DNA from 2 places in the Devosia salina genome. Region 1 is predicted to be linked to the other one. Evidence: predicted binding sites of a transcription regulator. Region 1 holds the regulator's gene; the other holds the start of a gene.
What was found. Region 1 encodes HrcA, which represses chaperone genes, less so after heat shock. Its sites were predicted from a motif close to GTTAGCACTCNCNNNNNGNGAGTGCTAAC; they were not measured.

Region 1 (3,410 bases):
CGAATCATCGCTCAGCGCCAGCATGTTGGCGCCCCTGGCCGCGGCATGGGCCTTGGTGCGCGCGTTCTCGGCAAAGGTCGTGCCGGTCTCTTCCGGTTCAGGCAGCCGCAATTCCCCCGCCGAAACCAGCTCCAGCCCGAACGGCGCGAACAATTCGCGAAATTCCTTGAGCTTGCCGGCATTGTGCGTGGCGATGCAGAGGCGATCGCCAGCATGGAGGCGGGGGATGCTGCTCACTTGCTCTGTCCTGTATTCGTGCCCAGGGCACGGGCTATGTCATTCCAGATGGCGCAATCCGGGCGCGGCGCCTTGCTAGTGCCAGCCTGCTGCTCGGCTGCTGCCGGGCGCTCGGCGGCTTCGGGTTGACGAACAGGCGCGGTCTTCATTGGCCCAGCACCGATTTCTGCATGCTGGACAGCTCGCCAATGCCCTTTTCCGCCAGGACCATGAGGGCGTCGAGTTCGGAACGGTCGAAGGGCGCGCCCTCGGCGGTGCCCTGGATTTCGACGAACTTGCCGGCGCCTGTCATGACGAAATTGGCGTCGGTATGGGCCTCCACATCCTCGAGATAGTCGAGATCGAGCACCGGGGTGCCGCGATAGATGCCGCAGGAGATGGCTGCGACGCTGTCGATCAGCGCCTTGCCGCGGGTGAGCTGGCGCTCCTCCATCCACTTGATGGCGTCGACCAATGCCACATAGGCGCCGGTGATCGAGGCGGTGCGCGTGCCACCATCGGCCTCGAGCACATCGCAGTCACAGGTGATCTGCACTTCGCCCAGCGCTTCAAGATCGACCACGGCGCGGAGCGAGCGGCCGATGAGGCGCTGGATTTCCTGGGTGCGGCCCGACTGCTTGCCTGCCGTCGCCTCGCGGCGGGTGCGCGAACCGGTGGCGCGGGGCAGCATGCCATATTCGGCCGTGACCCAGCCCTTGCCCTTGCCGCGCAGCCAGCCGGGGACGCTGGTTTCCACCGAGGCGGTGCACAGAACCTTGGTATTGCCAAAGGCAACAAGGCACGAGCCCTCCGCCTTCATGGCGACATTGCGCTCGAGAGTTACCGCCCGCATGTCGCTCGGCTGCCGTCCGGATGGCCGCATCGTGATTCCAGTCTTTGTTGCCGTTAACCGCCTCTTAACCCTCATCGACCCGCCTCACAAGCGCCCGGCGCTTGGCGGATGGGGAACAAGGGCCTAAATGAGGGAGCAGGGTTAAAGTCGACGAGTTTAATCAAACCAGCATGACCAGACCGTCCGAAGACTTCCTCTCCGTGCTCAATGCCCGCAGCCAGGACATTTTTCGTCGCCTCGTGGAGCGCTATCTCGATACGGGCATGCCGGTGGGGTCGCGCGATCTCTCGCGCCTGTTGCAGGTGGAACTCTCGCCTGCTTCGGTGCGCAACGTCATGGCCGATCTCGAGGATCTGGGACTGATCGCGGCTCCGCATACCTCGGCCGGCCGCGCGCCGACACAACAGGGGTTGCGCTTCTTCGTCGATTCCATGCTCGAGATCGGCGCCGTCAACGAAACCGAGCGCAGCCAGATCGCCCGGCATATCGAGGGCACGGCGGGCCATGCGCAGGTCGAGGACGTATTGACCGAAGCCTCTTCGCTGCTGTCCGGCCTCAGCCAGGGGGCAGGCGTCGTCATCGCCACCAAGGCCGACATGGTCCTCAAGCATATCGAGTTCGTGCGGCTCGACGCGACGCGCGCTATGGCGATCCTGGTGGGCGAGGACGGGCAGGTGGAAAACCGGGTCCTCGACCTGCCGCCCGGCTATACCGCCAGCGCCTTGCAGCAGGCCGGCAATTATCTCGCCCATTATGTGGTGGGTCGCACGCTTTCGGAGGCGCGCAAGGTGCTGCACGATCGCCGGGCCGAGCAACGGGCGGAACTGGACGAATTGACCCAGCGCCTGGTCGATGCCGGCATTGCCACCCTGGCCGAGCCGGGCGGCAACAATGCCCCCACAGTGATCGTGCGGGGCCGCGCCAATCTCATCAATGACACCATGGCCAGCGACGAGCTGGCGCGCATGCGGCAATTGTTCGACGAGCTGGAAAGCAAGGACGGGCTGCTCGAACTGCTCGGCGATGCCGAACGGGCCCAGGGGGTTCGCATTTTCATCGGCTCGGAGAACAAGCTCTTTTCGCTCTCCGGTTCCTCGGTGATCCTCAGTCCCTACAAGGACGCCAATGACCGGATCGTGGGTGTGCTCGGGGTCATCGGGCCGACCCGGCTCAACTATGCGCGCATCGTGCCGGTGGTCGATTATACGGCCAATGTCATCTCCGCGATGATGGCGCGGAAGCGCGGCAAGACTTGAATTAGCCGTCCGCTTGGCCGATATGGCGGGCAAGAGATGTTACCCACATGGGAAAGAAGACCAGATGAGCGACGAAAACGCCGCCCAGGGCGAAACGCCGGAAACCGAAAATCCCGCGACCGACACGCCTGAAGTCGATCCCGTCGAGGCGCTTGCTGCCGAGAACGCCGACCTCAAGGACAAGCTGCTGCGGACCATCGCGGAGATGGAAAACCTCAGGAAGCGCACCGAGCGTGATGTCGCCGACACCCGCTCCTATGCGATTGCCGGTTTTGCCCGCGACATGCTGACGGCCACCGATGCGCTGAGCCGCGCACTGATGGTTATTCCGGCCGAAACGCGCGAGACGGCCGACGGGTCGCTCAGGAGCCTGATCGACGGGATCGAACTGGCCGACCGCGAAATGCAGCGCCTGCTCGCCAAGCATGGGGTGAAACCCATCGAGGCCGAGGGCCAGAAATTTGATCCGCACAAGCACCAGGCCATGTTCGAGGTGCCCAACCCGAACGTGCCCGAAGGCACGGTGGTGCAGGTGGTGCAGACCGGCTTTGCCATTGGCGAGCGCGTGCTGCGTCCGGCCATGGTCGGCGTTGCCAAGGGCGGCGCTGCTGCCGCTCCAACTGCTGCGCCCGAGGGTGAAGAGGGCATCGACAAGAGCGCCTGAGCTTTTGCGATTTGAAGATTGGAGAGGGCGCTGCAAGGCGCCCTTTTTTGTTTGCGGGCAAGACAAGGCCCCCTCACCCGCCGGCTTCGCCGTCGACCTCTCCCCCAGAGGGAGAGGTAAGGGGGCGTCAACGTTGCGAAGCGACACCTCTCCCTAGGGGGAGAGGTCGGCCCGAAGGGCCGGGTGAGGGGGCCTTGCTGACCTACCCCAGAATCTCCCGGCTCATCACGCGGGCGACACCCGCCTCGTCCATGTCCGCCCAGGCCTTTTCCAGTGACCCATCGGCATTGATGGCGCGCGTCGCATCCTCGATCACGGTGACATCAAACCCCCCCGCTGCCCCATCCAGGGCCGTCCAGGCGACACAGAAATCAGTGGCAAGGCCCACCACGAACAGCCGGCCCACATCGCGCTCGTTGAG
Region 2 (3,410 bases), 710 kb from region 1:
GCAGCTCGGGTTCCCGTTGATCACCACGGCGGTGGCAGCGCCACTGGAGTAGCGCGTGGCGTATCGCGACACTAGGGCGTGTTGGCCTGGCGCGCCTTGGACCTGTCCAGCCCCAGCCAGTGCTCACGCAGGATGACGGCAATGCCGGATGCGACGATGATCAGCGCGCCGACCAGCATGGTTATGGTGGGCACATCGGCAAAGATCACGAAGCCGATGATGATGGTCAGGAGCAGCGAGGTGTATTCGAACGGGGCAATGACCGACATGTCGGCATGGCGGTAGCACGAAGTCAGCAGCAATTGCCCGAGACCGCCAAAAACGCCGGCACCGACCAGCAGCACCGCCTGCTCCGGTGTCGGCCAGACCCAGCCCAGGGGAATGGTGCAGAGGCTGATGACGCTGGCACTGATGAAGAAATAGGTGACGATGGTTTCGGTCCGCTCGGTCTGCACCAGGGTGCGGACCTGCAGCATGGCAAAGGCGGACAGGATGGCGCCGCCAAAGGCAGCCAGCGCGCCCACGGCCTCCGCATCCCCCAGCACGGCACCGCCCGAGAGCACCGTCAGGCGCGGCCAGAGAATGACCATGACGCCCACCAGACCCACCAGGACGGTGGTCCAGCGGAACACATGCACCCGCTCATGCAGCAGCACGGCTGAGAGAATGACGATGATCAGCGGGGAGGCATAGCCGATGGCCGTTGCTTCGGGCAGCGGCAGGCGGGTCAGCGCGAAAAAGCCCAGGCTCATCGAGGTGACACCGATCAGGCCGCGCAGCACGTGCCCGAGCGGACGCGTGGTCTGGAAGGCGCTGGCAAGATTGCCCTTCCAGGCGAGGAAGCCCAGCACGGGCAGCATGGCGAAAAATGAGCGGAAGAACACCATCTGCCCGGAGGGCACGGTGTGGGTGGCCTTGAGCATGGTGGCCATGACCACAAAGCAGCAGACCGAGGCGACCTTGAGGGCAATGCCGCGCAGCGGGTCACCCGTCGCAGCCTTGGCGGAAGCGCGGGCAGGCTCTGCGGGGGACGCGGTCACGACAGTCCTGTCCGGGGCCTATTTGCCCGCAGCTTCCAGCTTTTCCTTGGCGATGCGGGCCGTGGCGAAGGCCTTGTGCTCGGGGCCGACGGCACTGCCGGACTTGACGACCTTGCCCGAGGCGTCCTGCACCTCCCAATGCCAGTTGGTATTGGCGCCGACGCCGCCGGCGCGGCGCAGTTTGATCTGAAAAGAAGACTGTTCGCTCATAAGGCTGCTTATGGCCCAGTCTTGGAGCGGGGGGAAGAGGGAAACAGCGCCGCCGGGCGGGCGCGCCTAGACTTCTGACACCCGCACCGAAACCCGGTCACCCCCAAAGGTGAGCATGTCGCGGATCGGCGCATAGGCGCCGTCGGCATAGGGGTAGTACCAGGCTTCGTCCACACCGTCGGCAGTGAGGGTCTTGATGGTGTAGAAATGGGCGTCGCCGGGCCCATCCTCGTGCCGCTGGGTTTCGGAGGCTTCGAGAATCCCGGGATGGACGTCGTCCAGGGGCACGAAGACCAAGGGCGACCGGCCCTGGCGCTCAAGGCTGAGGGCATGGAGGGTGCTGGCGATCTCGGCATCATCGAAAATGATGTGGACGCGCCCCTCGACCGGCGTCACCCGCGCTTCCGCTTCCCTGCGCTCGTCCATTTCAATTTCTCCATGCGTTCGAAAACCGTCCCGTAGTAACGCACGAACAAAAACTTCGGTTCACGCGCCTTGACTCTTTGGAAGCCCGATCCCTATATCCCCAACAGCTTGTTAGCACTCACCCAAAGCGAGTGCTAACAAGCACAGAATCGCATTCAGAAATGATGCCAAGAGGAACAAATCATGGGCTTCCGTCCCCTGCATGACCGCGTGGTCGTCCGTCGCGTCGACAGTGAAGAAAAGACCAAAGGCGGGATCATCATCCCAGACACCGCCAAGGAAAAGCCCTCCGAGGGTGTGATCGTCTCCGTGGGCCCCGGCGCCCGCGACGAAAACGGCAAGATCAATGCGCTGGACGTCAAGGCCGGCGATCGCGTGCTCTTCGGCAAGTGGAGCGGCACCGAGGTCAAGCTCAATGGCGAAGACCTGATCATCATGAAGGAAAGCGACATCATGGGCGTGATCGAAGCGTAATCCGCTTCTCGCGCCTTTTTTGTCGTCCCCCCAACCAGATATTCTCAAGGAGCCATAAATGGCCGCCAAGGAAGTCAAATTCTCCACCGATGCCCGCGAAAAGATGCTGCGCGGCGTCAACATCCTCGCCAATGCGGTGAAGGTCACCCTCGGCCCCAAGGGCCGCAACGTCGTGATCGAAAAGTCGTTCGGTGCCCCGCGCATCACCAAGGACGGCGTGTCGGTCGCCAAGGAAATCGAGCTCGAAGACAAGTTCGAGAACCTGGGCGCGCAGCTGCTGCGTTCGGTCGCTTCCAAGACCAACGACATTGCCGGTGACGGCACCACCACCGCGACCGTTCTGGGTCAGGCCATTGTCGTCGAAGGCGTCAAGGCCGTCGCCGCCGGCTTCAACCCGATGGACCTCAAGCGCGGCATCGACCTGGCCGTTGCCGACGTGATCGAGAGCCTCAAGGGCTCGTCCAAGAAGATCACCTCGTCGTCCGAAGTTGCCCAGGTCGGCACCATTTCGGCCAATGGCGAATCGTCCATCGGCGACATGATCGCCGAGGCCATGCAGAAGGTCGGCAACGAGGGTGTCATCACCGTCGAGGAAGCCAAGACCGCCGAGACTGAACTCGATGTCGTCGAAGGCATGCAGTTCGACCGCGGCTATCTCTCGCCCTATTTCGTGACCAATGCTGAAAAGATGACGGCGACCCTCGAGGACCCGTACATCCTGCTGCACGAAAAGAAGCTTTCCAACCTGCAGGCGATCCTGCCGATCCTGGAAGCTGTCGTTCAGTCCCAGCGTCCGCTGCTGATCATTGCCGAAGACGTCGATGGCGAGGCCCTGCCGACCCTGGTCGTCAACCGCCTGCGCGCCGGCCTCAAGGTCGCTGCCGTCAAGGCCCCGGGCTTTGGTGACCGCCGCAAGGCCATGCTGGAAGACATCGCTGTCCTCACCGGCGGCCAGGTGATCTCCGAAGATCTCGGTATCAAGCTCGAGAACGTGACCCTGGACATGCTCGGCACTGCCAAGCGCGTCGAGATCACCAAGGAAAACACCACGATCGTCGATGGCGCCGGCACCCAGGACGAGATCCAGGCCCGCGTCGGCCAGATCAAGGCCCAGATCGAAGAGACCTCTTCGGACTATGACCGCGAAAAGCTGCAGGAACGCCTGGCCAAGCTCGCCGGTGGTGTTGCCGTGATCCGCGTCGGTGGTTCGACTGAAGTGGAAGTCAAGGAACGCAAGGACCGCGTCGATGACGCGCTCAA

Region 2: a site for HrcA is predicted at 1,787-1,815, ahead of K1X15_RS02605 (co-chaperone GroES). Genes of this name have one in related genera too.

What each region holds. Positions count from the first base shown of each region.
Region 1 covers NZ_CP080590.1:4,118,904-4,122,313, reverse strand. The annotation lists gene K1X15_RS20275 (non-canonical purine NTP pyrophosphatase) at 1-237, opposite strand, end outside; gene rph (ribonuclease PH) at 383-1,099, opposite strand; gene hrcA (heat-inducible transcriptional repressor HrcA) at 1,240-2,325, shown strand; gene grpE (nucleotide exchange factor GrpE) at 2,390-2,989, shown strand; gene pncA (bifunctional nicotinamidase/pyrazinamidase) at 3,192-3,410, opposite strand, start outside.
Region 2 covers NZ_CP080590.1:532,850-536,259, reverse strand. The annotation lists gene K1X15_RS02625 (hypothetical protein) at 1-52, shown strand, start outside; gene K1X15_RS02620 (DMT family transporter) at 72-1,040, opposite strand; gene K1X15_RS02615 (hypothetical protein) at 1,059-1,250, opposite strand; gene K1X15_RS02610 (DUF427 domain-containing protein) at 1,317-1,676, opposite strand; gene K1X15_RS02605 (co-chaperone GroES) at 1,860-2,150, shown strand; gene groL (chaperonin GroEL) at 2,209-3,410, shown strand, end outside.